3 regions of the Streptomyces sp. NBC_01013 genome follow, and region 1 is predicted to be linked to each of the others. Evidence: riboswitches for the same ligand, from Rfam matches in the RefSeq annotation. Region 1 holds a riboswitch; each other region holds the start of a gene.

Region 1 (9,764 bases):
GTCGGCGGCGGTGTCCTGGAGCTCGCCCTCGTAGGTGTCCCGGGAGACGAGGTTGTAGTGCGGCTGCAGTGCCACGTAGCGGGCGAGCCCCTCGCGCTCCGAGAAGTCCAGCGAGGCGCGCAGTCGCTGCGAGCTGATGTTGGACGCGGCGATCTCGCGGACCTTGCCGTCCTTCACCAGCTGGTCGAGTGCGGTGATGATCTCCTCGACCGGGACCGTCTCGTCGTCGAAGTGCGTGTAATAGAGGTCGATGTGGTCGGTGCCGAGCCGGCGCAGGGACTCCTCGGCGGCGGCCTTGATGGTGGTGGCGGAGAGCCCCTTGTACGCGGGGTGTGCGCCGACCTTGGTGGCCACGACGATGTCGGAGCGGTTTCCGCGCGCGGCGAGCCACTTGCCGATGAGGGTCTCCGACTCTCCGCCCTCGTTGCCGAGGACCCACGCCGAGTAGGAGTCGGCGGTGTCGACGAAGTTGCCGCCGGCCGCCGCGTACGCGTCGAGGACGGCGAAGGACTGCGCCTCGTCGGCGGTCCAGCCGAAGACGTTGCCTCCGAGGGCGAGCGGGAAGACCTGGAGGCCGGAGGAGCCGAGCTTGCGGAGAGAAGTCATGAAGGGAACAACCGCTGTCACGGGTTCCGCTATTCCGTGGCCGATACATCTGAACCGGCCCGAGAGTGGACGGACACGGACCGGCAGCCCTGACGTCGGGGGGTGAGCGTCAGGGCTGCCGGGGCGATGGGCCGGAGAACCCGGCGGGGGGGAACGGTCTCAGACCGTGAGGCCCCGCGCGGTCAGCCAGGGCATCGGGTCGATGCCGGTGCCGTCCGGGGTGTGGACCTCCAGGTGGAGGTGCGGGCCGGTCACGTTGCCGGTCGCGCCGACGCGCCCGATGGTGTCGCCCGTCGTGACCTTCTGGCCGATGCTGACATCGATCGAGGACTGGTGGCAGAACCACAGCTCCGTGCCGTCCTCCAGCTCCAGGACCGTGCGGTAGCCGTAGGAACCGGAGTAGCCGGCCGACGTGACCGTGCCGGTGTGGATGGCCTTGATCGGGGTACCGGTCGGCGCCGCGAAGTCGAGGCCCGTGTGGTAGCCGGAGGACCACATCGATCCGGCCTCGCCGAAGGTCGAGGTGATCGTGTACGAAGAGGTGGGGATGGCGTAGCTGGCGGCGAGCTTGGCCAGTCGCAGGGCCTCCGCCTTCTTCGCCGCCTCCTCCGCCGCCTTCTTCTTCTCGGCGGCGATCTTGGCCTCGGCGGCGTCCTGCTGCTTCTTCGCCTCGGCTGCGGCCTTCTCCGCTGCGGCCTTCTCCGCGACCGCCTTCACCTCGGCGTCGGCGGCGTCCTGCTGCTGCTCGGCCTGCTGGAGGATGCGGGCGCGGAGTGCCTCACCGGCGTCGGTGGTGCCCTGCTCGGCCTCGGCGGTGGTGATACCCGCCGTCGTCAGCGGAGCGGAAGCGGTCTCGGCCGCGGCCTTCTCCGCCGCGGACTCGGTCTCGCCCGAGAACAGTGCGCCGACACCCGGGAGGGACTTGGCGTCAGGGAGATTGTCCGCGATGGAATCGGGAAGAGAAATGGAGACCGGCGGCTTGCTCTGGGCGGTGGCCATGCCACCCGCACCGACGGCCGCGATGACGCCGACGCCGAGGACGGTGGAGCTGCGAGCCAGACCATTGCGCTGCTTGGCGACGCGGTGCTTGCCGCGCACCGGCCGAATGGACTCCTCGGTGGGATTCCATTCCTCCCAGGTCCTGTCGGGCCCGGAGTCGTCGGCGCGGAAGTCGTTGCCGAAGTCGCTGCCCCGATCGGTCCCGTAATCGGTCGCGTAGGCGGCCCCGTACTCCGTACCGAAAGTGGTGGCGGGCCGGGTCGCGAAGTCATCGCCGTACTCGGACCCGAACCGGGAGGGAGCTTCGGGGGCAGGCTTGTTGGACGCCACTGGGGCGCACTCCTTTCCTTCCTTCTCGCCTACCGGGTTAGCTGACGGGTTCGGAGCAGGAAGGTCTCCTACGGGTGCCTCAGCCTCGTCACGAGACAGAGATGCCCGATTCACCCCATGTAGGTGGTTCCCCGGTTCCCTTGCGGAATTCGGCGCTCGCGCACGGTGCCGCCACTGACGGCGGCTGGGACAACCGCGCTGCGTTATCGAACGTTAATAGACACCGGGGTCCGATTCCAAGCCGTTCCCACTGATCGTTCACGTCTTTGGCCTGGACTTTACGGGACACAACCGGGCGGAATCGGGCGAGTTGATCGCCAGTCAACCGGTAGCCGCTTTCTGACGTTGCGTCAAATGTTATGCGGAGTGGTGCTCTTCAGTTACGGACGGTGGTATCGCCGGCCGGCAGCACCGCACCCACCCGCCCCAGGGGCTGACCGGCGGGCCTTGCGTACGGACCTTGAAGCCATGCTCACCCGATCCCACCCCCCAGGCCCACGATCTTCACGGTCCTGCGCCGGTCGGGCTGGCCCTCGGCCGGTCGCCCGACCGCGAGCAGCGCCATGTCGTCCGTCGACTCGCCACCGGTGTGCAGCCGCACGTCGTCGGTCAGCGCGGAGAGCAGCTCCTCGGGCCCCGGGAAGATCCGGCCCCGCAGCCGTTCGGCGGGGTCGTAGAAGACCCCTTCGTCGTCACGGGCCTCGGAGAGGCCGTCCGTATAGAGGAGGAGCGTCGCCCCGGCGGGCAGATCCCACACATCGGCCCGGTCCGGCCACACCCCCAGGTCCATCCCCAGCGGCAACGCCGGCACCGAAGGAGCGAGCACCTCCAGTGCCCCGTCCGCGTGCAGCAGCAGCGGCTCGGGATGGCCCCGGTTGACGATCCGCACCCGGGTCGAGCCCGGAGGGATCTCCGCGAGCACGGCAGTGATGAAGCCCTCGACCGCGTCGAGGCCGCCGCGCCGGCTCGACTCCCGAGCGAGTGCGCGCTCCAGACGCTGCGCCACGTCCTCCAGGGTCTTCGCCTCCTCGGCCGCCTCCCGGAAGGCCCCGATGACGACCGCCACCGCTTCCACGGCGTCCAGACCCTTTCCGCGCACGTCCCCGACCACCAGTCGCACCCCCTGCGGGGTGTCCGTCACCGAGAACAGGTCACCGCCGACGAACTCGTCCGCCTGCGCCGCTTCGTACCGCGCGGCCACGTGAAGCCCGCCGATCCGCTCGGACGGCGTCGGCAGCACCGCCCGCATGGCGGTCTCCGCGATGACGCGTGCCGAGGCCAGCTGCTCGTTGCTGCGCCGCACGACCCCGTTGATCACGACGGCGAGGACGGAGACGGTGAGGACGGTCAGGAGTTCGATCGAGGGCACGACCTGGATCAGGCTGCCGCTGGAGATCCGCAGCCCGACGACCGCCAGCAGCGCGGCGACGCCGGTACGGACGGTGCTGGCCAGCGAGAAGAACGGCGCGGCGATCAGCGGGGCCGCCGCGAACAACGGGATGGCCGTGAAGGCGGGCGGGGTGAGGGCGTCGAACAACAGGCCCCCGGCGATCATCAGCGCCGGCAGCGCCCGGACGAACCGGCGGGTCCGCACACCCCCGGCACGCCTCCTGCGCCGCGTATCCCGCTTCCCCACCTGCTGGTCTCCTGCCCGGTGCATCCACGGCCGCGGACGGTACCGCGCACCACCACCCCCAGGCTTCCCGGAGCGGGGTCGCGGGGCGACTCCTCGTCGGCCAATGGGGGTACGGATGCGGCCTCTGCGGCTCGCACGGCCGCGACCCGGCGGGCCGGCGGCGTACAAACGAATCAGGCCCGGCACGCTGTATGCATGCCGGGCCTGAATCTTCAGTAGCGGGGACAGGATTTGAACCTGCGACCTCTGGGTTATGAGCCCAGCGAGCTACCGAGCTGCTCCACCCCGCGTCGGTAAACACAACTCTACGGCATGTCGGGGACGCTCATGACCACCCCGTACCCGGACCCTCCCACGAGAACGCCCTCGCCCGGGCCGCCGGCCGTGCGCCGCCCGATCCCCTCCCACCGCGGACACCCTCCGCAGGCAGCCGCTCCTCCCCCTCAACCCTGGCATCTGTACGGGGAATCGACGCACCCGAACCAGAACAAACCCTTCCCACACGCCTTTTGGCGCGCCGGAGCTCCGCCTCCCCTGCGGACGATCTTCACCAGGCCGTCAAAGTGTTGGAAACGAGAAGGTGTTGCGAGGAACACGTGTTCTGCCGCAAGGTAACTGCTGCATCCCCCGGACCGGTGGGCTGCCCGTGCGAGCAGGCCCCGGAACGCGCATGTCGCCGCGCCCCGCAAGCCGCTCCCGGTCTCTCATCGCAGCCTGTCTGGAGGGCCCTCGACGATGACCGCACCGCTCACTCCCGCCCCCGCCCCTGTCCCGGCCACCTCGCCCTCACCCATCCGCGCCGCCGTCCTCAGCGGCGCCATCGGCGGCGTGATGGGGGCGGTGATGAGCGCGGCAGTGAACTACGCGGCCGTCGGCCTTCCGGACAGCGAGTCGGTCAACGCGCTCAACCATGGGATATCGGGCCTGATCAGCGGCTTCATCGCCGGCTTCATCGGGATCCTGACGCACAGCCGGAAGACCGCGTCGGCGGCACGCGCGGCAGAGGCTGCGCCTGCGTCCACATCCGCCTCCGCGATCCCGCGGCCGGCCGAGCCTGCGGAGCCGACCGCCGACGCGGCATCGGCCGCGACCCCCGCGCCGGAGAAGTAGCACCGCACTCCGCGCCGCGTCGCACCGCGCCCGCCCGTCCCCCTTCCCCCTCCCGGCGGAACACGGGAAACCCCAACAGGCGCATGCATAAATGCGGTGATATGACTGATTTCAGATTTCAGTCATTCGACGCGGCGCCGGGAGTGGACCGATGGACGACTATCCGCTGCTCAACCTGTTCTGGACCATGCTCTGGTTCTTCCTCTGGATCATGTGGCTCTTCCTCCTGTTCCGGGTCATCATGGACATCTTCCGCAGTGACGACCTCAACGGATGGGCCAAGGCGGGCTGGCTGATCCTGGCGCTGGTACTGCCGTACCTGGGCGTCCTGATCTACGTGATCGCGCGTGGCAGGTCCATGGGGACGCGGGACGTGCGGGAGGCGAAGGAACGCGACGCGGCCTTCAAGGCGTACGTGAGAGAGGCCGCGAACAGCCCGGACGCCGGCGGCACGTCGAGAGGCGGCCACGTCGAGGACCTCGCGAAGCTCGCGGACCTCAAGGACAAGGGTGCGCTTTCGGAGGAGGAGTACCAGCGGGCGAAGTCGAAGCTCCTCGTCTGACCCCTCCCGGTCGCACAGCCCATCCGGGCCACGGCGTCGGTGACGGCCTTTCCACGGCCGTCACCGACGCCGTCGTCCGTGCACGGCCGGCACCGGGAAGCCGCTCCACCACGCGACACGGCCCGTCAGGTACGCCGCACGGCCGACTCCCACTCCTCGCGGGCCGGCCCGTCGAATTCGGGCGTGAAGTCCGGGTGCTGCGCCAGCCAGCACGCCACGCGGCCGCGCACCTCCTCGGTGCCGTAGGCCTGATCAGCGGGCTGGACGAGATGGCGGATGCGGGCGCGGGCCCGCATGACGACCGGGTCGTCCCAGGAACAGGCGGACAGCGCGGCCTTCTCGCGGGCCGCCCCGGTGGGCGGCTGCGCGGACACCCGCGCGGGATGCCTGAGCCGGTCCTCGTTGGCGCGGTCCATGGCGACCTGGACGTCGAACCACGGGCGCAGGGTCCGCCCGGCCCAGTGGTGGTAGTCCACCGCGAACGCCTCCGGGTCATCGGCGGCATGCGATGCGTGGCCTGCCGCCCACTGCGCCGCCCACAGGGCCAGCGCCACGCCCTGCCCCATCGTGGGATTGGTGTGCGTGACCGCGTCGCCGACCCCGACCAGGCCGGTGGCCACGGGCCCGGCCACGTCGCAAAGGCCGGTCCAGCGGTTGTCGAGGCCACCCATCGCCAGCACTCGGGAAACCGCCTCGGGCCGCAGGTCCAGCCATGCGGCCACAGCGGGAAAGGTCCTGGCCACCCGTTCGAACACCTCGGGGTCCAGGAGGGCGCCACGGGTGGGGTCGGCAGTGGACACGGTCAGGAACACCGCGAACGTGTCGTTGTCGGAGGGGAACACCCCGCCGACCGCGAAGGCCGCCACCGATCCCGCCTTGACCCGCCCCGGATCCCTCGGGCCGCCCGGGGGCAGCCGGTACCAGCGGCAGAAGTACGCGATCCCGATGCGGTGGTTCTCCACGACGGCGTCCCGGCAGCCCGCCTCGGCCAGCCAGCCCGGCACCGGGGAGCGGCGCCCGCCGGCGTCCAGCACCAGATCGGCGTCGTGGCGCCCGGACCGCGACCGCACCCCCGTCACCCGGGGAACGCCCCCGGGTGCGCCTGCTTGCCGGTCCACGGCGAGCCCATCGGCGGGCTCCCCGAGCCGCACGTCCACGGTCGGTTCGCGGTGGACGGCATCGTGCAGCGCGGCCTCCAGCACGATGCGCCGCGTCCGGATCGTGATCAGGTCCTCGTCGCCCGGGAGTGCGGGCGGGCGGGCGTCGAACCAATCGAGCTCGTTGTGTTCGGCCGCCCCCATCCGGAGCATCGCCTCGTACACGTCGGGGGCCTCCTCCCGCAGCACGGTCCGGACGGGTGCCAGGAGCCCGTGGGGCTGGACGGCCTGGGGCACCCCCGGGCGCCGCCAGTCGAAGAAGTCCGCGTCGAGATCGGGCCCCGGCCGGTGTCCGTCCCGCTCCAGCACCGTGACCGGATGCCCCCGACGTCCCAGAAACAACGCGGCGGCAAGGCCGCCGATCCCGCCACCGACTATCGCGACCCGTGTCAATACAGCTCCCTCAGCGCCGAGTTGCCCATCCACGGTAGCCCGGCGGCAGCGGCTCGTACCCGCCGCCCGTACATCCGTGCAGGACGACTTCCGTACCGGCACGCGCGGCGACCCGGGTCACCGCGCGGCAGGCCGACGGGTCACCGTAGGCGTGAGCAGCCTGGCCCGGGACCGGGGCACGAGCACGACCACGAGATCAGCGGGTCGAGTGGAGCAGCGAGGTGAAACGCCAAGCCCAGAATCGCCCCTGGTGGGGAGGGCGCGTGCGGGTCAGGAGGTGACGACGGAGAAGTCCGGGTCACCCGGGTCCAGGAGGCCGGCGAGGCGGGACAGGGCCGATGCGTCACCTGTTGTCTCGATGCCCCGCTCACGCATCGCATGCGCAAGAGCCTTGGAACGACGCAGCGCCCCGACCGGACGAAGCCGGTCGGGGCGCTGCGTGGCAGGTAAGAGGGGCACCCCTCCCTGCATCGCGTAGGCCGTGTGGGACTCGAACCCACAACCAACGGATTAAAAGTCCCGGCGAATTCCTGCCGGGGCTTCCGTGGGGCACTCCGGGGATCCAGAAATTCCTGGTCAGAGACTCGCCCTTGACGGCCGGTCCAGATCTGAGCGCGTCGTGCCAGCACGTCCGCTCACGCATCGCTCACGCATCGAGGAGCAATGCTCGTGACCTGTGGATCGGCCTCGGGACGGACGCGAAGGGCGTACCTTCCCGAGTGATCGACTTCTGGTCATCGAGTAGACCGGCGTTGCACCGTCGGTAGGGAAGGCGTGCCCGTGCTCAGCGTAGTGAACGCCGAGGATCGACCGAGACCGGCTCCCTGATCGACGACATCGTCCGGGAGCGGTGCGCGGCGGCTGCTGGACGCCGCACTGGAGGCCAAAGTCAACGCCTACATGGCCGAGTTGGCGGATCAGCGTGACGAGAGCGGACGCCGTCTGGTGGTCCGCAACGGCTATCACCAGCCGAGGAAGGCGACCACTGCCGCCGGGACGGTCGAGGTGAAAGCGCCGCGGGTCAACGACAAGCGCGTCGATGAGGCAACCAGCGAGCGCAAGCGGTTCAGTGACTTGCTGGCGCCGCCCGCCGAGTGAACTGAAGCTGGCGATCTCCTGTGACGTTTGGTTGGCCTCTCATCCAGTGAGTGGTCCCGTGTCCCGCGCTGCCCTTGCGAGTGCACGGACCAGTTCTGTCTCTCCGGCCGCGGGCCAGATCAGGGCCCAGCTCGCCATCGGGGCGTCGTGCGGGTGGAGATAGCGGAGGCCGTGCCACTGGTAGTAGCGTGCGGCATCGCCGTGGACGAGGCTGATCGTCTCGCCTGCCGCGACCACGGCGGCGAGCTCTTGGAACGAGGAGACCTTCGGGCCGCGCCGGATGGGCCGACCGCCGGGGGTGTGGGTGGGGACGAGCGTCTGCAGCCAGTAGTCGGGGACGGATGTGGCGGAGTGGGGGAGAGGCCAGTCGGCCAGGTCCTCCATGCTGACGGTTTCCCGGCGGGCGAGGGGATGGTCGGTGGCGACCATGAGAAGCAGGGGTTCGGTGACGACGATCGGGCCGACGGTCAGATCTGGTTCACGGACGGGCAGCCAGGCGGTCGCCACGTCGACCGAACCGTTCCTCAGGGGGCCGAAGGGGTCCGTGAAGATGATCTCCTGAATGCGGAGGTCGACCTCGGGGTGCCGGCTCCGGAACAGGTCAAGTATGCGTACTTGGTCGTGTGCCTGCGGGCCGTGCAGCCCGAGGGTCAGTGTCCTGGTGGTGCCGCGGGCGGCCGCAGTGGCAGTGCGAGTGCCTTCGAGTATCTGCTGATAACCCGCGTTGAGGGCTTGCCGAAGTTGTTTCCCGATGGCAGTGAGCTCGACCTGGCGGCTGTTCCGAGCGAAGAGGCGCGCGCCAATTTCGCGTTCCTGTTTGGCGATCGACTGGCTTACTCGCGCCTGTGACACGTGCAGGCGGTCCGCGGTCCGGCCGAAGTGCAGCTCCTCGGCCAGCGTCAGGAAGATCTCGATGTCCCGTAGTTCCATTGCCCCCGCCTTCAGTGATAACTCCTGGGTTATCAGACCATGTGAAGCCGGGCATTGTTCGCGCGTTTCGCGCGCTGCATCCTGGATCACGACCTCTCCGAGGACATCCACTGGTACTCAGCGCAGGCGCAGGGAGATGACGTGCTCACACCGCTCGCGTACGGCTTGGCCGTGGTGCTTGATCTCCTGGTGGTCTTCATCGGGCTCCGCTTCTTCTTCCAGCCGCGGGCCGCTGCCGCAGGCTACGGCGTGCCGGCCAAGGAGAACGGCGACTCCGCGTATCTGACCATCAAAGGGCTGCGTGACCTCGTCTCCGGCCTTCTCGGGCTCGCCCTGCTGGCCTTCTCGGACACACACGCGGCGGCCTGGTTCATGCTCGTGATCGCACTGACCCCGCTCGGAGACACGGTGATCGTCCTCCGTCACGGCGGTACGAGGGCCGTGGCCTTTGGTATCCACCTGGCAACGGCAGTCGCCGTTCTCGTCTCGGCCGGGCTTCTATTTGCGGCCTGACCTCTACGCAGGCCGCACTCCGCAGCTTCTCGAAAGCGAGCAGATGTCCCTGATTCACCCGGATTTCGACCGGTCCCTTGTCATGCGCGAGGCCGATGCCGAGGTCATTGGTCGCGCCCCGACCACCGTTCGCCTGCTGGCCGACAGCCACGCCACCGGCGGCGCCCTGTCCACCCAACGTGTCACCCTCGCCGAAGGCGCGAACGGTGCGAACCCCCACCACCACGCTAACTCCGCCGAGCTCTTCTACCTGCTGGACGGCACGGCTCAACTCCTCTCCGGAGACAACGTCGTCACGGCCGGGCGGGGCGACCTCGTCGTCGTCCCGCCGAACGTGCCGCACGCCTTCGCGGCCGCCCCTGGTGAAAGCGCGGACATCCTCATCGTGATCACTCCAGGGGTGGAGCGGTTCGAGTACTTCCGTCACCTC
Region 2 (9,764 bases), 3.5 Mb from region 1:
GGAGCAGACGAGCACGGCGCCCGCACCCGATGCGGTGAAGGCGATCTCCGAGCAGGTCTCCCACAAGCGCGAGCGGAAGTTCGGCCACAACTGACCTCTTCCTCACGCCTGCGCCACCGCACGACCGCGCGCGGTGAAGGAGCGGCAGCCACCCACATACGGCGGCTGCCGCTCCTTCACTGCGCGGTCTCCCGACCTTCGACGCACAGCACAGGGCCTGCGCCCGTTCGGGGCGGAGGCCCTGCGGAGGGTGCGGCTGCCCTACTGTTCGCCGGTCGGCGGACGACGGTCACCGAACTGGTCATTGAGCTTCTGCTGGGCGGAATCGACCTGGCCGTTGTACTTGTTGCCCGTTTTCTTGTCGATGAAGTCGCCGCCCTTCTCGACTCCCTTGCGGGCCTGGTCGGGATGCCCCTTGATCAGGCCCTTGATCTTGTCGAGCATGCTCATGACTTTCCTCCTCATGGAACGCTGACCCTCCCAGCATCCATGCGATACCCCCGCGCCGCACCCCGGGGGCGCCGCGGCCGCCACCCGCGGCAGACGACCGAGGATCCGGGGGAAATTACCCATAGGTATGTAGTGACTTATCGCGCGAGCGCCAGTAGAACTCGTTCCCATTCGAGCGGAGAGTGAGGAACGCCACATGGCGGACTTGAGCTTACCCGACAAGGGATCGAGCGGTATCTCACGTCGCGGATTCGTAGCTAGAACAGGTTTCATCCTGGGAGCGGCGGCGCTCTCCGGTCACGCCACCGGCGCCCAGGCCCGCGCCTTCGGCCCTGCCTCTGTGATCGGCAGTGGGGACCACGTTCCAGTTCTGGTGATCGGCACCGGGTACGGAGGTTCCGTAGCCGCCCTGCGTCTCGCCCGCGCAGGGGTACGCGTGCACCTGGTCGAGATGGGGATGGCATGGGACACCCCCGGGGCCGACGGCAAGATCTTCGCCAACACGACGAAACCCGACGGGCGTTCGTACTGGCTGCGCACGAAGAGCAAGCAGCCCCTCAGCAACTTCCTCGGCTTCCCCATCGACAGGGCGATCCCCCGGTACACCGGCATCCTCGACGCCGAGGACTTCAGCGGGATCACGGTGTACCAGGGGCGCGGCGTCGGCGGCGGGTCGCTGGTCAACGGCGGCATGGCGGTGACGCCCAGACGCGAGAACTTCGGCGCGATCCTCCCGTCGGTGGACGCCGAGGAGATGTACTCCACCTACTACCCGCGCGCCAACGCCGGGCTCGGGGTCGGCACCATCGACCCGGCGTGGTTCGACAGCGTGGACTGCTACCAGTACGCCCGCGTGGGCCGCAAACACGCCCAGCGCTCCGGCTTCCCGTTCGTCTTCGTACCCGACGTGTACGACTGGGACTACATGGAGAAGGAAGCCGTCGGCACCGTACCCAAGTCGGCGCTGGACGGTGAGATCCTCTACGGCAACAACTACGGCAAGAAGTCGCTGCAGAAGACCTACCTCGCCCAGGCCGCGGCGACGGGCAACGTCACCGTCTCCCCCCTCCACCAGGTGACTTCGGTCGCCCCCGCACAGGGCGGCGGCTACACGGTCGTCATCGACGAACTCCGCACCGACGGGAGTGTCGCGACCACCAAGACGGTCACCGCGGACAAGGTGTTCTTCGCCGCGGGCAGCGTGGGCACCAGCAAGCTGCTCACCCGGCTGAAGGCCACGGGCGCGCTGTCCGGGCTGAGCGACGAGGTCGGCAAGGGCTGGGGCGACAACGGCAACGTCATGTGCGGCCGCGCCAACCACATGTGGGACGCAACGGGCGCGGTCCAGTCGAGCATCCCCTGCGGCGGCATCGACAACTGGGCCGCCGGCGGCGCGTTCGCCGAGGTCGCTCCGCTGCCGACCGGGATCGAGACCTACGCCTCGTTCTACCTGTCGATCACGAAGAACCCGCACCGTGCCCAGTTCTCCTGGAACGCCGCCACGGGCAAGGTCGACCTGAACTGGCAGACCGCCTGGAAGCAGCCCTCCATCGACATGGCGAAAACGATCTTCGACAAGATCAACGCCAAGGAGGGGACCATCTACCGGACCGACCTCTTCGGCGTCTACAAGATCTGGGGCGACCACCTCACCTACCACCCGCTCGGCGGCGCCGTCCTCGGCAGAGCCACCGACAACTACGGCCGACTGCACGGCTATACGGGCCTCTACGTCATCGACGGCTCGCTGATCCCCGGCAACACCAGCGTCAATCCGTTCGTCACCATCACGGCCCTCGCCGAACGGAACATCGAGAAGATCATCGCCACCGACCTGTGACGGCGCGGCCGAAGGGGCGGACCTTCCAGTAGGAGGCACGGGCAGGCCTCCTACTGGACACGCGCCGCAACCGGGTCCGGCCGGCGGTGGATTCAGTGACCAGGCAGCACGCACACGGCGTCGAGACCGAGCACATGGTTGAGCCTGCCGAACGCGAGCCAGGAGCCGATGCTCATGCTCAGTTCGACGATCTCGTGCTGGCTGTAGTGCGCCGTCATCCGGGCCCAGAAGGCATCGTCCAGGCCGTGGTGGTCCAGGGCATAGCGCTCGGCGTATTCGGCGGCCAGCCGGGTCCGGTCGTCGAAGACCTCTGTGGTGCGCCAGTCGGTCACCGCGCCGGCGAAGTCCTCCTCGACCTTGTCTCCGTCGCGTTCGGTGCGCCAGTCCAGGCAGAACAGACAGCCGTTGATCTGCGCGATGCGCAGTCTGGCGGCCTCGAACTCCCGGAGCCCGAGCGTCGTGTGCTCGTACACCGACAGCGAGAAGTTCGCTGCGGCCATGCCGATGCCGGGAACCATGTCCCCCCACACGTAGCCGATCGGCTCCTGGCCCTCGGGGATGTCGATGATCATGACTGCTTCCTTCCGAGTCGGCCGGCTGCGGGACGCAGGGGCACGTCGAGCGCGTCGTAGAGTCCGGGTTCCGCCTCCACCAGCCAGTCGATGGCGTTCACCAGCCGGCCGACGGCGGTGGCGTTGCCGCCCGCCGAGCGGTTCTCGCCCTCGTCGGTGGCCTCGACGGTGACCTCGATGCGCGGGCGCCCCTCGATGATCACCCGGTGCGCACCGGAGCCGTCCGGCGGCGACGGCCAGTCCGGAGCACAGGACGGATGGATACGGGTGATGTGTTCGATGACGATGCGGGGTTCGCCCTCGACGATGCCCTGCACCTCGAAACGGACCGCGCCCTGGGTGCCCGCCTCGAACGCGCCCATCGTCCGGGTGCTGACGGTCCTCTCGAGCGGCCGCCGGGCCATGGTCTCGCGGATGTCGTCGAGCTCCACGCCCAGGGCCCGGGCCATCAGGCGTATCTGGCCGCCCCACACCATGGTCGGGACGGAGGCCGCGAGCATGAGGGGCTCGTACTCCATGGGGTGTCCCATGCCGATGAGGTGGCGGACCGAGTCGGGCTGGTCGTACGTGGAGTAGTCGAAGATCTCCTGACAGCGGATCACGTCCACCGTGGTGCCGAGTCCGCTGATCAGCAGAGGAAGTACGTCGTTGCCCCAGCCGGGGTCGACGCCGGAGACGAAGAGCGAGCCGCCACCGCGGGCCACGGCTTCGAGCACGGGCTCGCGCAGCTCGGGCGGCGCGCCCCGCTGGTCGTAGAGCGCGTACAGGGCGGGGGTGACGACGACCGCGCCTGCGGCCACCGCCCTGGTGATGTCGGCCAGGGCCTCGTCGGGCCGGATGTCGCCGGAAGCCGCGTACACGACGGCGCGAGGGGCGGTGGCGAGCACCGCGTCGACGTCGTCGGTCGCGGCGAGGCCCAGATCGCGGTCCAGCCCGGCCAGGGCGCCCGCGTCGCGGCCCACCTTGCCGGGGGCGTGGACGAGTACGTGCGCGAGCTTCAGAGCCGGATGGGCCTCGACCGCGCGGATGGCAGCGCGGCCGACATTGCCGGTACCCCAGACCACCGTGGAAATCATGCGGCGGAGGGTAGCGCGCGGGATGAAAGGTTCATAGTGGCATCGCACACCGGGTTGGGAACGGACCGGCGCAGGCCGGGGAACTCGCCCCGGCCCGCTCCCCCGGGCTCCTACTCGTCGATCGCGGCCCCGTATCCGGCGCCCGTCCTCGGACCGCCGAACGCTCCCGCGTCGAACGTCCACGAGCCGGCGGCAGTCACTCCGCCGGCGCCGGCGGAGAACGCCCAGACGACGCCGTCGCCGGCGTTCTCCCCGGGCGCCGCGGTCAGCAGACCGGCCCGCCCGTCCTTGTCGGGGTCGGTCAGTCGCGCCTGGCCACCCCAGTGGTCACCCTTCTCGGGGGTGCCCGGAACGTTCAGCGAGTCCTGGTCCCACGAAGCGGCGCCGGTGGCGGTGAGCCCGCCGGCCGCGCCGCGCAGCACCCACACGGCCCCGGCGTCGGCGAGCGTGCCGATGTCCTCGCCCGGGGCGCCGATGGCCACGTCCGCGTACCCGTCGCCGTCGGTGTCCGCCACGGAGAGGTCGGCGCCCCAGCCGTCGCCGGCCTCCGAGCCACCGGGGACACCGGAGGTGTCCTGCGTCCACCACACGGGCGGGGTGCCCGGGCCCTCGGCTCCGACCGGCCCGTCACCCGCGCTGCCGTAGTACACGCCGACCACTCCACCGGTCATGGACTCGCCGCCGTCGTCGGGGCTGTGCGGCTCCCCGGTGACGAGGTCGTCGTAGCCGTCGTCGTCGATGTCGCCGGAGGCAACGGCGGGACCGCCGCGCAGGTCGTGTTCGTACCGGAGGCCCTGGACCTCGCCGAAGAGGAGGGTGGACCAGCCGTGGCCCGGCTCCTCGCCGATGGTGACCCCGGAGATGACCAGGTCGGCGAGGCCGTTGCCGTCGTAGTCGCCGGTCGTCATGGCCCGCGGCACGATCTCGCGCCCCGGTGTGCCGGGGACATGGCTGGTGCGTGAGATGGCATCCCGCCGGGTCCCGGGGTCGTACTGGTACACGGCGAGGTCGGTGCGGCCGGTCACGGCCAGCTGGTCGCCGGGGATGTCGGGGCTGAAGTGCGCGGCGACGAGAGCGCCGCCGAACCCTGCGCCGGCGACGGGCCCCTCGGCCTGAAGCCAGTCGCTGCCCGTGCCGGAGAGCCCGTCCGCGGAGCCCCACAGGACGACGGCGCCGCCCGCGTCGGTCACCGGCTCGATGTTCTCGCCCGGGAGTCCCACGATCGCGTCGTCGTACCCGTCCCCGTCCAGGTCGCCGGTGGCCAGGGCCCGGCCGAAACCGTCCCCGGCCTCGGCGGCGCCGGGCACCCCGGTGGTGTCCTGGCTGAAGACGTCTCCCCGGGCAGTGCCGATGCCACCCGGCCCGCCGTACTGCACGGTCACGTAGCCCGCGCCCTTCCTGCCGGCGATGGTCCCGCCGGGCGCGCCGATGAGCACGTCCTCGTAGCCGTCGCCGTTGAAGTCGGTGTTGCGGTCGTCCGCGTGCGTTCCGCCGGGGGCGCCGGCGTAGGCGGAGGGCGCGGCGATGGCGGCTCCCGCGATCAGGAGGAGAGAGGCCGCGACAACGGCGGCCGGACGGTAGGTGCGCACGAACGGCTCCTCGGTTCAAGGATGACCGGGCGAGGCCTGTCCGGCCGACCGGGCCGGGCAGGCCGCTGGGCCGGAGCGCCGGGAAGGGCCCGTTACCTTCCTGGCGCCCTGTTGGACCCGTGCTGCGCCACAAGGGTTGTACGGCATGGCGAAAGGGGCGGAAAGGAGCAGTTCAGCTCCCTTCCGCCCCTGTTCACGCCTCCGCCCGGGGGCGGAACCGCAAGGGATCAGTAGGCCCCGAAGACGTTGTCGATCGAGCCGTACGTGGCCGCGGCGTAGTTGCACGCGGCGGTGATGTTGGCGACCGGGTCCAGGATGTCCAGCGAGGTGCCGGGCACGTGGAACGCGTCGAACGTGGGCTGGATGACCTGGAGGAGGCCCTTGGACGGGGTGCCGGCAGCGGCGTTCGAGTCCCAGTTGTTGACGACCTGCGGGTTGCCCGAGGACTCGCGGATGACGTTGCGGTAGATGCCGTCGTAGCTGCCGGGGATGCCGTGGTCGGCCATGACGGCGAGCGACTCCTTGATCCAGCCGTCGAGGTCGTCGGTGTACGACGTCGCGGTCTGCGCGGGCGTGGTCGCGGCGGTCTCCTCGGCGACGGGCGTGACCGTCGTCCGCTGGGAACGGTCGGCACGGTCTGCGCTCTCGGTCCGGTCGGCGGACGGCTGCGAGGCGCTGCCGGACGTGTTCTCCGCCTTGAATTCGCTCTTGGTCGCGGCCTTGGGGGCAGCGGCCACGGACTTGGCGCCGATGGTCAGCTTCAGACCCGGGTGAATGAGGTCGGGGTTGCCGCCGACCGCGCTCCGGTTGTCCTTGTACAGCCGCTCCCAGCCACCGCTGAGGGAATGCCCGCGGGCGATCTTGGAAAGCGAATCACCGGAGACCACGGAATAGGTGGTGGACTCGGTCTTCTGTGCGGCAATTTCCTTGCCCGCCACGGAAGTCGGGGCCGAGGCCTTTGCTGCGACGACCGAGTGTGCCGGTGCGGCGGAAGCCGATCCGGCAGCGATCAGGGGGAGCGCGAGAACGGCTCCGCCCGCACTCACGGCGATGAAACCGCGGGTCAGGGGGGTGGACTTGGAACGACGGTGCTGACCCTTGAAGGGCATGGCGCTTTTCCTCTCCGCCGCCTGCGAGGTGAGCTGTCGGGTTCGGACTGGAGATGTCCGGCCGCACATGGCGACTTCACCCCAAGCCGCTCCGGATTCCCCGGAACGGCAGCAAACCTGGGTCCCCCGCTCCTGCCGTACGTGAGTGGTCGGGTTACCGGACGGCGGCAGGATTCGGCGTTCCATCCGGATTGACGGTGACCGTAAGCGAGAAAGACCGGACGAAACAAGCCCAGAATTCCCGATCACAATTGATCAGCAAGATCAATAAAAGGAAATGTGCGACGCCGGTCACATGCGTGGAACCAGAATTTCTTGGCACAGCAGGGAACCGAAGCCTCCGGTTCCGCATCGACGGCGGCAAACGTGACGCTGGCCACTGTGCCCGAAAAGGGTGATTTGCTAGGTATTCGTAATCCATGCCCCGTTGAGGCGTGACCCTGTGGGATGTTTTTGACTAATCCGAAATAATTGCTCAATTCGGACATTATGGAGCAGATGTCGGCGCCGCGATCATGTCGGCACGGCTGCGCGGCACGACGACCGGTGAGCCGTCTCCCGGGGCGGGGAGGATGTCGGCGTCGACCGCATAGAGCTCCTTCACCAGCGCCTCGTCGACCGTCTCGCGGGGGGCACCCCGGGCGATGACGCGGCCGCCCTTCATGGCGACGAGGAGGTCGGCGTACCGGGCGGCGGCGGCGAGGTCGTGCTGGACCATGACGACGGTGCGGCCGGTGGCCGCGACCTCGCGGACGAGTTCCAGGACCTCGACGGCGTGCCCCAGGTCCAGAGCGCTGGTCGGTTCGTCGAGCAGGACGACAGGGGTCTGCTGGGCCAGCACCATCGCGAGCCAGCAGCGCTGGCGCTGACCGCCGGACAGCCGGTCGATGCGCTCCCCCGCCAGTGCCGCGGTGCCGGTGGCGTCGAGTGCGTCGCGTACCGCCCGCTCGTCCTCGCGCGACCACTGGCGCAGCAGCCCCTGGTGCGGGCTGCGTCCGTAGCGCACCAGCCCTGCCACGGTGACGGCCTCGGGGGCGCGCGGTGACTGGGGCAGCAGCGCGACGTGGTGGGCGGCCTTGCGCCGCCCGGTCTCCCAGATGTCCGTGCCGCCTATCCGGACCGTGCCGCTCTCGGGCCGGTGGAGCCGCGCGACGGTCCGCAGCAGGGTCGACTTCCCGCAGCCGTTGGGGCCGACGATCGCGACGACCTGTCCGGCGGGAACGGTGAGGTCGACGTTTTCGACGACGGGACGGCCGGGGTATCCGGCACGCAGGCCACGGACTTCCAGGCCCGCCTCGACGCCCGCCTTCGTACCGGTCGGATTCTCGGTCATGTACGGCTCACGTTCTCGGTCATGTTCTGCTCACGCCTTTCCGGCGGCCCGGTCGGGCCGCAGCAGTACCCACAGGAGGAAGGGTCCGCCGAGGACGCTGGTGACGACCCCGACGGGCAGTTCGACCGGAGCGGCGACGCGACCGATCGCGTCGGCCGCTGCGATCAGCGCGGCTCCGGTCAGAGCCGAGCCGGTGACCGGGACGCGGGTGGGACCGCTCAGCCGCTGCGCGAGGACCGGTGCCGCCAGGGCCACGAAGGCGATGGGGCCGCCGACCCCGACCGCGGTGCCGGCCAGCAGCACGGCCAGGACCAGCGCGAACGTACGGACTCGTCGCAGGTCCACTCCGAGAGAGCTCGCCACCTCGTCGCCGAAGCGCAGCAGTTGCAGGCGGTACCCGGCCGCCAGGGAGAGCGGAACGAGGAACAGCAGGACGACGCCCAGCGGCACACCGGCGTCCCAGTCGCGTCCGTTGAGGCTGCCGACGGCCCAGAGGAACACGCCGCCCGCCGTGTTGTCGTTCTCGCGCGACATGATCAGGTCACTCACCGCACCGACGAAGGTGGAGACGCCGATCCCGGCCACCAGCAGCCGGTATCCGGCGCTGCCCGCTCCTCCGGCGCACAGGACGACCACGATCGCGGCGGCCACGGCACCGATCGGCCCGAGCCACCAGTTGCCGACCATTCCGGTGGCGGACCCCGCGGCAGCGGCGACCACGGCAGCGGTGGCCCCCTCGTTGACCCCGACCAGGTCCGGTGTGGCGAGCCGGTTGCCTGCCAGGGTCTGGGTGAGGCAGCCCGCGATGCCGAGGGCGGCGCCGACCAGCAGGCCGGTGAAGATGCGGGGCAGCCGGAAGTCCCGCACGATCATCACGGTGCCGGCGTCGCCAGTTCCGAGCAGTCCCGAGAGAGTCTCCGGCAGGCCCATTCCGGTCGAACTCGCCATGACCGCCAGGGTGATGAGGAGGGCCAGCAGCGGAAGGAGCAGTGCGGCAGCGAGCGCGCTGCGCCGCGGCAGGAGCCAGGACAGTGTTCCGCTGCGGAGCACGACGCTGTCGGGCGGGGTCACGTCCGTCATGCGGAGGCCCCCGCAGTGGACAGCCGGGAGGAGCGGGCGATCCACACGAGCAGGGGGCCGCCGACGAAGGCGAGCAGCACACTGACCGGGGTTTCCCAGGGCCGGATGACGATCCGGGCGAGAACGTCCGCGATGATCATGATGTCGGCCGCGATCAGTGTGGACAGGACGAGTTGGGCGGTCATCCGCGCTCCGGCCAGTGCTCGGGCGGCGTAGGGCGCGAACAGTCCCAGGAAGGCGATGGGCCCGGCCACGGCGACGGCGCAGCCGGCGAGCAGCGAGACCGCCCCGGCGACGACCAGCCGGATCCGGCCGGGATGGTGGCCCAGGGAGCGGGCTCCGTCGTCCCCGAGTCCGAGCGCCGCGAGTGGCCGGGCGCAGCCGAGTGCGGTGACCAGGCCGACGGCGATCAGGGGCAGAAGGGGCAGCAGGTCGGAGGTCTCGATGCCGGCGAGCGAGCCGATCGTCCAGTAGCGGTAGGTGTCGAAGGTCGACTGAGTGCCCAGCAGGACGTACGAGGTGAGGCCGTGAAAGGTGGCGCCGAGCGCCGATCCGGCCAGGACGAGCCGCAGCGGGGATCCGCCGCCTCGTCCGGACGCGGCGAACAGGAGGACGGCCGCGCTCGCGACCATGCCTCCGGCCAGGGCCCACACCAGGAGCGAGGCGGGGGAGTCCGCACCGAAGAAGGTGAGCCCCAGCACCACCGCGAAGGCGG
Region 3 (9,764 bases), 3.2 Mb from region 1:
TGGCGAAGAGGAAGTACGTCTTCCTCTGCACCAACGCGATGCTGCTGCGGAAGAAGATCGAGAAGTTCACCCCCTCGCCCTATTTCGCTTTCGCCGTCCACATCGACGGGCTGCGCGAGCGCCATGACGAATCGGTTGCCAAGGAAGGGGTGTTCGACGAGGCGGTCGCGGCCATCAAGGAGGCCAAGCGGCGCGGCTTCCGGGTCACGACGAACTCCACCTTCTTCAACACCGACACGCCCCAGACCATCATCGAGGTCCTCAACTTCCTCAACGACGACCTGAAGGTCGACGAGATGATGATCTCGCCCGCGTACGCCTACGAGAAGGCACCCGACCAGGAGCACTTCCTCGGCGTCGAGCAGACCCGCGAGCTGTTCAGGAAGACTTTCGCGGGCGGCAACCGGGGCAGGTGGCGTCTGAACCACTCGCCGCTCTTCCTGGACTTCCTGGAGGGCAAGGCGGACTTCCCGTGCACGGCATGGGCCATTCCGAACTACTCCCTGTTCGGCTGGCAGCGGCCCTGCTATCTCATGAGCGACGGGTACGTGCCGACGTACCGGCAGCTCATCGAGGAGACCGACTGGGACAAGTACGGCCGTGGCAAGGACCCGCGCTGCGCCAACTGCATGGCGCACTGCGGCTACGAGCCCACGGCCGTCCTTGCCACCATGGGGTCGCTGAAGGAATCCCTGCGCGCGGCGCGGGAGACCGTCGGCGGGAACCGGTGACGTGACGGCCGCCGGGGAGCCGGTTCTCCGGGGACTCCTCGCGCTCTCGGTCCGGCCACGTGTGATGCGCCGCCCCGGCGGCGCATCCGGGCCGGGCCGGCAGCGGTCGGCGGGTGGCAGTCCGCCGGGGCATGGACGGCGCGGGGACACCCCCGGGGGTCCCCGCCCTCACCGTGAGCCGATAACAGGACCAGAGAGGGGGCCCGGGCATGACGCTGCTGCAGTCCATCCGGGGGCCGCACGATCTCAAGGCACTGAATGAACCGCAACTCGGCGAACTCGCCGAGGACATCAGGAAGTTCCTCGTCCAGGCGGTGGCCAGGACCGGTGGCCATCTGGGCCCCAACCTCGGGGTGGTGGAGCTCTCGATCGCCCTGCACCGGGTCTTCGACTCTCCCGTGGACCGGATCCTGTGGGACACCGGCCACCAGAGCTACGTACACAAGCTCCTCACCGGGCGGCAGGACTTCTCCAAACTGCGCGGCAAGGGCGGCCTCTCCGGCTACCCCTCCCGTGCCGAGTCCGAGCACGACGTCATCGAGAACTCGCACGCCTCCACCGTGCTCGGCTGGGCCGACGGCCTGGCCAAGGCCAACGAGCTCCTCGGCCGCCACGACCACGTCGTCGCGGTCATCGGTGACGGGGCGCTCACCGGTGGCATGGCCTGGGAGGCCCTGAACAACATCGCCGCCGCCGGGGACCGCCCGCTGATCATCGTCGTCAACGACAACGAGCGCTCCTACGCCCCGACCATCGGCGGACTCGCCGACCACCTCGCCACCCTGCGCACCACGGACGGCTACGAGCGCTTCCTCTCGTGGGGCAAGGGCGTCCTGCAGCAGACACCCGTCATCGGGCAGCCGCTGTACGAGTCACTGCACGGCGCCAAGAAGGGGTTCAAGGACACCTTCGCACCGCAGGGCATGTTCGAGGACCTCGGTCTGAAGTACCTCGGGCCGATCGACGGCCACGACACCGCTGCCGTCGAGTCCGCGCTCCACCGCGCGAAGCGCTTCCACGGCCCCGTGCTCGTGCACTGCCTCACCGAGAAGGGCCGCGGCTACCTCCCCGCGCTCCAGGACGAGGCAGACCGCTTCCACGCCGTCGGCGCGATGGACCCGCTGACCTGCGCCCCGCTCGTTCCCGCGGAGGGCCCGTCCTGGACCTCCGCGTTCGGGGACGAGATCGCGTTGATCGGGGCGGAGCGGCCGGAAGTCGTCGCGATCACGGCGGCGATGCTCCACCCCGTGGGGCTGACGAAGTTCGCCGAGGCGTTTCCCGACCGGGTCTGGGACGTGGGGATCGCCGAGCAGCACGCGACGGTGTCGGCGGCCGGACTGGCGGCCGGGGGCCTGCACCCCGTCGTCGCCGTGTACGCGACCTTCCTCAACCGGGCCTTTGACCAACTGCTGATGGACGTCGCCCTGCACAGGTGCGGTGTGACGTTCGTGCTCGACCGGGCCGGGGTCACCGGACCCGACGGGGCCTCCCACAACGGCATGTGGGACATGTCCGTCCTCCAGGTCGTGCCCGGCCTGCGGATCGCCGCGCCGCGCGACGCCGAGCGGCTGCGCGACGAACTGCGCGAGGCCGTCGGCGTCGACGACGCACCGACGCTGATCCGGTTCCCGAAGGAGGCGGTGGGGGAGCCGGTACCCGCGATCGGCACCATCGGCGGCATGGACGTCCTGCACCGCGCCGAGGACGCCGATGTGCTCCTGGTCGCGGTCGGTGTCATGGCCCCCGTCTGCCTGCAGGCCGCCGATCTGCTCACGGGTGGCCACATCCGCTGCACGGTGGTCGACCCCCGCTGGGTCAAGCCGGTCGACGAGCAGCTCGCGCCACTCGCCGCGCAGCACCGGCTCGTCGCCGTCGTGGAGGACAACAGCCGTGCGGGAGGCGTTGGTTCGGCGGTCGGACAGGCGCTGCGGGACGCCGGGGTCGACGTTCCGCTGCGGACGTTCGGCATTCCCGATCAGTTCCTCGCCCATGGGAAACGGGCCGAGGTCCTGGCAGACATCGGACTCACACCGGTCGAGATCGCGGGCCGGATCAGCGCCGCGCTGGCCGCCCGGGACGCGGCCACGGGCAAGGGGCCGGGCGCCCCGGGCAACGGGCACAAGGAGAGCGGGGCATGAAGGACGACCGGCCCAAGGGCTTCGATCTGGCACGGCTCCTCGCGGAGCGCGGCGCCGAACGCTACGAGCTGCACACGAAGTACCTCAACCACCAGCTCCCGCGCATGCTGCACACCATCGGCTTCGACAAGGTCTACGAACGGGCCGAGGGTGCGCACTTCTGGGACGCCGAGGGCAACGACTACCTGGACATGCTCGCCGGTTTCGGCGTGATGGGCCTGGGCCGGCATCATCCCGTCGTGCGCAAGGCCCTGCACGACGTCCTGGACGCCTCGCTCGCCGACCTGACCCGGTTCGACTGCCAGCCGCTGCCGGGCCTGCTGGCCGAGAAGCTGCTGACGCACAGCCCGCACCTGGACCGGGTCTTCTTCGGCAACAGCGGCACGGAGGCGGTGGAGACCGCCCTCAAGTTCGCCCGGTACGCCACCGGGAAGCCCAGGATCCTGTACTGCACGCATGCCTTCCACGGGCTGACCACCGGCTCGCTCTCCGTCAACGGCGAGGACGGCTTCCGGGACGGCTTCGCGCCGCTGCTGCCCGACACCGCCATCGCACTCGGCGACCTCGACGCCCTGCGCCGTGAACTGAAGCGCGGCGATGTGGCCGGACTCGTCGTGGAACCGATCCAGGGGAAGGGCGTGCACGCCGCGCCGCCAGGCTTCCTGCGTCAGGCCCAGGAGCTGTTGCACAAACACAAGGCCCTCCTCATCGCCGACGAGGTGCAGACCGGCCTGGGCAGGACGGGGGACTTCTACGCGTACCAGCACGAGGAAGGCGTGGAACCCGATCTGGTCTGCGTCGCCAAGGCGCTCTCCGGCGGCTATGTGCCCGTCGGTGCGACCCTCGGCAAGGACTGGATCTTCAAACGCGTCTACTCCTCGATGGACCGGGTCCTGGTCCACTCCGCGAGTTTCGGGTCCAACGCCCAGGCGATGGCGGCCGGACTCGCGGTCCTCGCCGTGATGGAGGACGAGGAGACGGTGGCCAACGCGCGCCGCACCGGCGACCTGCTGCGCGAACGGCTGGCCGCGCTCGTCGGGCAGTACGAGCTGCTGCACGAGGTGCGGGGACGCGGGCTGATGATCGGCATCGAGTTCGGCCGGCCCAGCTCGCTGAAGCTGCGCAGCCGCTGGACGATGCTGCAGGCGGCCCGCAAGGGACTCTTCGCGCAGATGGTGGTCGTACCGCTGCTCCAGAAGCATCGGATCCTGACCCAGGTATCCGGCGACCATCTCGAAGTGATCAAGCTGATTCCGCCCCTGACGATCGACGAGGCGGACGTGGACCGCTTCGTCGGCGCGTTCACGGCCGTGATGGACGACGCGCACAGCGGCGGCGGACTGATGTGGGACTTCGGGCGGACCCTGGTGAAGCAGGCCGTCGCCAACCGCTGATCATGGGTGAAGTCATCCGCGGGGACGCACTCGGTGCTTTTGCCTCGGAGGCAAGAAATTTGCCTCCGAGGAAAGTTCCTGGCCCAATAAAGGTATGAATCCTCCAGAAGGAGGGGTGGCCGACGAGCTGCCCGGGGTCGCGCCACGCCTGCGCGATCTGCGCCGCAGTCGTGGTCTCACCCTGGAGACCGCCGCCCAGCGGGCCGGGCTCTCACCCGCCCACCTGTCCCGGCTCGAAACGGGCAGGCGCCAGCCCTCGCTGCCGATGCTGCTCGGGCTTGCCCGGATCTACGGTACGACGGTTTCCGAGCTGCTCGGCGAGATTCCCCCGGAACGTGACGCGATCGTCCGCGGCCGCCGGTTCGAGGGCGCCGAGGCCGATGGCTGGATGTACCAGCAGGCCGGCGGTCCCGGACGGGCGATGCAGGCTCTCCGTGTCCGGGTCCCGCACGGCGCCCAGGGGGACCTGGTGCGCGTCCATCCCGGGGAGGAGTGGCTGTACGTCCTGGCCGGGCACCTCAGGGTGACTCTCGGGGAGACGGTCCATGACCTCGCCCCCGGTGACAGCGCGCACTTCGACTCGCTCACCCCGCACCGGATCGCGGCCCTGGACCGCGACGGCGCCGAGCTGCTCTTCGTCCACACCCTGCTGCAGAGCCCCGCCGCCGAGCTGTGTCTCGGCAGCGGGATCCACCGTCGCTGATTCGCCGTCCCCGCCGCCGGCCCGCCGGTGGCCAGAGAGGACCTGCCATGTCCGATTCCGAGAACTACGACCCGCTCAGCCCGGCCCGGCCCAAGAAGTACGACCCGCAGGAGAAGAAGATGCCTCGGGGGCTCGTCATCAGGCTCTTCGCCTACCTGGTGGCCGGGCATGTCATCGCGGGCTTCCTCTATCTGCTGTTCGCGGTGGGGATGCACAACCAGTAGCGGCGGTCTCCGCCCGGACGGCCGGACCCGAACCTCTCGTCCGGATCGGGCCGGGCTCGGGCGGTCCGAAGGCCTTGGGCCGATCCGGCGGATCCGGGTTGTACGGCCCTCAGTCGAGCAGTCGCTCGCGCAGTCGCTCGCGGGTCTCCGGGGTGATCTTGAGGCCGTCGGCGAGGTAGCGGTCGGTGCTGCCCCAGGTCTCGTCGATCGTGGTGAAGGCGGCGGCGAGGTAGTCGGCGTGGGCGCCGAAGAGCGGATTGAGCAGCTCCATCACCTCGGGGGACATTCCGGCGGGGGAGGTGTCGCTGCGGCGGACCTTGTAGCGGCGGTGCGCGTCGTTGGACTTGAGGTAGTCGGCCTCGATGGCCTCGCGCTCGACACCGACGGCGAGGAGGGACACCGCGATCGAGAGCCCCGCACGGTCCTTGCCGGCGGCGCAGTGCATCAGGGCGGGCACGCTGTCCTCGGCCAGCGCATGCAGCACCCGGCTGTGTTCGGCCGTGCGGTCCAGGATGATCCGGCGGTAGGAAGCGATCATGCGGTGCATCCCCTTGCCGTCGGCCAGGATCGACCGCAGCTCTTCCATGTTGCCGTCGCGCACCATCCGCCAGAACTCCGCGCCGTCCGCCGGGTCGCTCAGCGGGATGCTCACATTGCGCACTCCCGGAAGTTCGACGTCCAGACCGTCCAGTTTGTGGTCGGCCATGTTGCGGAAGTCGAAGACGGTGTGCAGGCCCAGACCGGCGAGGAACGCGGCGTCCTCGGCCGTGGCGTGTGCCAGGTGACCGCTGCGGTAGAGCCGCCCGTACCGCACCCGGCGGCCGTCCGAGGTGGGCAGGCCGCCGACGTCACGGAAATTGCGGACACCTGCCAGCTCGGGCTCCGTCGACGGGGTCTGCGGCAGCTGCTGCGTCACGGTCACTCCTGGGGGCTCTGTCGCCGGCGCGTGTCGCCCGCGGGTCCACTCTCGTGACGATACGACATTGATTCGTCTGGCAATCATCCTGGCCGCGCCCGCACTTCGTGCCTGGATGAGGCGTCTGGGGGGCTCGCTGGGAGGGGGTGCATCCACGCTGACGTCCCGATGAGGAGGAGGCGATGGGCATGACATGTCCGTATTGGGATATTTAGCCGAACATGCCCTACTTATGCGGGAGATGGTCACCCTCTCGTGAGCGGGATCATATCCGTGACGGTGTGTGGCGGTGGGGCTGCCGGGCATTCCTTGCACGGTGCGGAAAGCCAAGATCCGTAATCCACGGAGTGTGACCGGAATTCCTCGCCGATTTCTCCGCGCGGAATCCCCCGTGGAACCCGTGGCTTGTTTCCGCCGTCCCGGCTCGTTTACGTTCTCTGCAATCCGGACGGACCGCCTAATCCTGCCGCCGCCCGGAATTCGCACCCACTCACCGCGTGGCAGGAGCGGGGGAACCAGGTAAGCCGCCGACCGGGAATCCGGTCGGCTCGGGGTGAAGTCGCGCCAGTCGCGACCGGACATCTCCAGTCCGAACCCGACAGCTCACCTCGTAGGCGCCGGAGAGGAAAACCTTCATGCCCATATCGGGTAAGCACCGCCGTCCCAAGTCCAGCACGATCGCCCGTGGCGTCGTCGTCGCGAGTGCCGGCGGGGCCGTCATCGCGCTTCCGCTGCTCGGCGCCACCGGTGCCAACGCCGCGGAGCAGTCCGCTCCCGCCGCCTCGAGCTCGGCCGCTGCCGCGCACGCCACTCCGGCCAAGCCGGTGGCACAGAAGCAGGCCGGCTCCACGACGTACACCGTGGTCTCCGGTGACTACCTGTCGAAGATCGCTGTCCAGCACAAGCTCAAGGGTGGCTGGGAGAAGCTGTACCAGGACAACCGCAAGGTCGTCGGCGACGACCCGAGCCTGATCTTCCCGGGCATGAAGCTGACCCTCGGCGGCAAGGCCTGGGGTCACGCCTCGACCACCTCCACGGGCTCCACCACTCCGTCGAAGGCTCCGGTCAAGGCTGAGACCAAGGCCGCCCCGGTCTCCGACTCGTCCTCCTCCGACGCCCCGTCGTCCGAGGAGACCTCGGCCCCGGCCACCCAGAGCAACGACTCCGGTTACGTCCACCCGGTCCCGGGCAACCACACCACCGCCTACCGCGCCTCCGGTGCCAACTGGTCCAGCGGCAGCCACACCGGCATCGACTTCCCCGTGTCCACCGGCACGAGCGTGAAGGCGATCACCTCCGGCACCGTCGTCACCGCCGGCTGGGGCGGCGCGTACGGCAACGAGGTCGTCATCAAGCACGCCGACGGCCACTACTCGCAGTACGGCCACATGTCCTCGCTGTCGGTCTCGGCCGGCCAGACCGTGACCGCGGGCCAGCAGGTCGGCCTCTCCGGCGCCACCGGCAACGCCACCGGCCCGCACCTCCACTTCGAGGTCCGCACGGGTCCGGCCTACGGCTCGGACATCGACCCGATCGCCTACCTGGCGTCGCACGGGATCAACGTCTGATCCAGGCAACAGCGGTCCGGTGACCCGGGTCTGAGCAATGCATAGAGGGACGGTGCGCGGCGGCGCACCGTCCCTCTGCTCATGGCCCGTGTGCCGGGGGGTCCGTGCTGAGGAAGCACTCGCACTTATTCCCCCTTTACCAAAAACTGACTGGGTGGTCTATCTCACCACCCGTCAACCCCATAATACGGTCGCGTAGGTCACATTCGGCGGTGCAGGATATGCCCTTGTGGCAGACGATTCGAACAACATCCAGCAGGGCGTCATCAACCAAAAGGGCGCCATCGGGTCGTACGCGGCGATTGGCGACAGCTTCACCGAGGGAGTCGGTGACCCCGGCCCGGGCGGAACCCTCGTCGGCTGGGCGGACCGGTTCGCGGTACTCCTCGCGGACCAGCTCCCGGACCTCGGTGCGGCGACAGGCACCACGCACGGAAACTTCAGGTACGCCAATCTCGCCGTACGAGGACGCCTCCTCGACCAGATCGTCGAGGAGCAGGTGCCGCGCGCCAAGGAACTCGCCCCAGATCTGGTGAGCTTTTGCGCGGGCGGCAACGACATCATCCGGCCGGGCACCGACCCCGACGACGTGGCCGAGCGCTTCGAGCGCGCGGTGGCCGACCTGACCCGGTCGGTGGGCACGGTCATGGTCACCACCGGCTTCGACACCCGCAACGTTCCCGTGCTGCGCCATCTGCGCGGCAAGATCGCCACGTACACCGCCCATGTGCGGTCCATCGCCGACCGCTACGACTGCCCGGTCCTCGACCTGTGGTCCCTGCGCTCGGTCCAGGACCGGCGGGCCTGGGACAACGACCGGCTGCACCTGTCGCCCGAGGGGCACACCCGGGTCGCGCTCCGCGCCGCCCAGGTCCTCGGCCTCCACGTGCCCGCGGACCCGGACCAGGAGTGGCCGCCCCAGGCACAGCGCGGAACGCTCGAAGTACGGCGCGACGACATTCACTGGGCACGCGAGTACCTGGTGCCTTGGATCGGCCGGCGGCTGCGCGGCGAGTCCTCCGGCGACCACGTGGAGGCCAAGCGCCCCGACCTGCTGCCGCTCTGAGCCCCGCGGTCCTCAGTCGCCCCGGACACCCGGAACACCGGCCGGGGTGGCCGAGGACAGCGGCGGCGCCGGTATGCGCTCCAGCACCCCGCCCGCGAAGACGTCGTACAGCGGCAGTGTCTCCAGGTGCACATAGCCGATGTGACAGTCGCAGACGGCGAGCGGACAGGCCCGGGGCCCCAGCGCCGCGCGGTAGCTGCCGTCGTAGAGGTTGCCGAGTTCCGCGCGCACGAAGTGGCAGCGACGCACCGTGCCTTCGCCGTCCACCGAGATCACCGACTCACCGGTCCGGCAGGGCAGTCCGGCCGAGCGGTGCGGATGGCGGCTGTACGGGAAAAGCGGGTCGATCGCCGTCCACCTGTCCGCCTCCTCGTCCGTATAGGTGTGCCCCTCGGCGGCGTTGACCCAGAGGTACACCTCGTCGGGAAGGGCCGCCCGCAGCCGCCGCGCCTCGTCGAGATGACCCTCCAGCCCGACCACCCCCACGCTGTGGCGTATCCCGAGGGACGCCAGTTCTCCGCAGCGCCCGAGGAACCGCTCGTACGGTGTCTGGCCCGGGTGGTACGTGCACCAGAGCGCGATCTTGTCGCGCCCCGCGGCCCCCGCCGCGGCCAGCCACTGCGTACGGCCGCCGAGGTTCGTCTGGATCGCCACCCGGCGGACATGCGGCAGCCGGGCCAGCTCGACCACGGCCCGGCGGTACCAGGAGCGCACCAGCCCCTCGCCCCACGGAGTGAACAGCACCGAGATCCGGTCACCGCTCTGGGCCGCCGCCCAGGCCGTGAAGCGCTCCAGCGCGGCCCGGTCGATCCGCAACTGCTCCCGGCTGTCGCGCCGCTTGGCGAACGGGCAGTACGGGCAGTCGTAATCGCACGAGGCGAGCGGACCGCGGTAGAGGATCGTCAGGTCCATGTGGGGCTCACTTCAGCTCGTACGCGGCCATCGCGGCCCGTACGGCAGGAGAGAAGAGGTCGGGTCCCACGGCGTCCGAGTGGGCGAGCCCCTCGGGCGACAGGCGCAGCCG

What was found. Region 1 has a riboswitch for cyclic di-AMP ahead of OG538_RS16890 (M23 family metallopeptidase). Riboswitches for the same ligand answer to the same signal wherever they lie in the genome.
Positions count from the first base shown of each region.
Region 2: linked by a shared signal. The riboswitch ahead of OG538_RS32595 (transglycosylase SLT domain-containing protein) and the one ahead of OG538_RS16890 (M23 family metallopeptidase) in region 1 are both predicted to bind cyclic di-AMP.
Region 3: linked by a shared signal. The riboswitch ahead of OG538_RS03110 (peptidoglycan DD-metalloendopeptidase family protein) and the one ahead of OG538_RS16890 (M23 family metallopeptidase) in region 1 are both predicted to bind cyclic di-AMP.

Region 1 is NZ_CP108687.1:3,922,118-3,931,881, forward strand. It holds gene OG538_RS16885 (aldo/keto reductase) at 1-606, opposite strand, end outside; gene OG538_RS16890 (M23 family metallopeptidase) at 766-1,935, opposite strand; cyclic di-AMP (ydaO/yuaA leader) riboswitch at 1,947-2,100, opposite strand; gene OG538_RS16895 (PP2C family protein-serine/threonine phosphatase) at 2,408-3,595, opposite strand; tRNA gene OG538_RS16900 (tRNA-Met) at 3,788-3,861, opposite strand; gene OG538_RS16905 (hypothetical protein) at 4,307-4,681, shown strand; gene OG538_RS16910 (SHOCT domain-containing protein) at 4,833-5,243, shown strand; gene OG538_RS16915 (NAD(P)/FAD-dependent oxidoreductase) at 5,369-6,793, opposite strand; gene OG538_RS16920 (alkyl sulfatase C-terminal domain-containing protein) at 7,064-7,252, opposite strand; tRNA gene OG538_RS16925 (tRNA-Lys) at 7,272-7,337, opposite strand; partial or broken gene OG538_RS16930 (transposase) at 7,618-7,879, shown strand; gene OG538_RS16935 (LysR family transcriptional regulator) at 7,931-8,821, opposite strand; gene OG538_RS16940 (DUF4267 domain-containing protein) at 8,963-9,334, shown strand; gene OG538_RS16945 (cupin domain-containing protein) at 9,378-9,764, shown strand, end outside.
Region 2 is NZ_CP108687.1:7,467,883-7,477,646, reverse strand. It holds gene OG538_RS32625 (hypothetical protein) at 1-94, shown strand, start outside; gene OG538_RS32620 (antitoxin) at 262-450, opposite strand; gene OG538_RS32615 (GMC oxidoreductase) at 647-2,290, shown strand; gene OG538_RS32610 (carboxymuconolactone decarboxylase family protein) at 2,383-2,862, opposite strand; gene OG538_RS32605 (dihydrodipicolinate reductase) at 2,859-3,938, opposite strand; gene OG538_RS32600 (FG-GAP repeat protein) at 4,049-5,527, opposite strand; gene OG538_RS32595 (transglycosylase SLT domain-containing protein) at 5,755-6,636, opposite strand; cyclic di-AMP (ydaO/yuaA leader) riboswitch at 6,642-6,826, opposite strand; gene OG538_RS32590 (ABC transporter ATP-binding protein) at 7,124-7,969, opposite strand; gene OG538_RS32585 (FecCD family ABC transporter permease) at 8,000-9,049, opposite strand; gene OG538_RS32580 (FecCD family ABC transporter permease) at 9,046-9,764, opposite strand, start outside.
Region 3 is NZ_CP108687.1:718,741-728,504, reverse strand. It holds gene hpnH (adenosyl-hopene transferase HpnH) at 1-731, shown strand, start outside; gene dxs (1-deoxy-D-xylulose-5-phosphate synthase) at 941-2,869, shown strand; gene OG538_RS03130 (aspartate aminotransferase family protein) at 2,866-4,263, shown strand; gene OG538_RS03125 (XRE family transcriptional regulator) at 4,358-4,966, shown strand; gene OG538_RS03120 (DUF6126 family protein) at 5,014-5,190, shown strand; gene OG538_RS03115 (tyrosine-protein phosphatase) at 5,300-6,106, opposite strand; cyclic di-AMP (ydaO/yuaA leader) riboswitch at 6,580-6,736, shown strand; gene OG538_RS03110 (peptidoglycan DD-metalloendopeptidase family protein) at 6,742-7,674, shown strand; gene OG538_RS03105 (SGNH/GDSL hydrolase family protein) at 7,904-8,740, shown strand; gene OG538_RS03100 (STM4011 family radical SAM protein) at 8,753-9,652, opposite strand; gene OG538_RS03095 (STM4012 family radical SAM protein) at 9,660-9,764, opposite strand, start outside.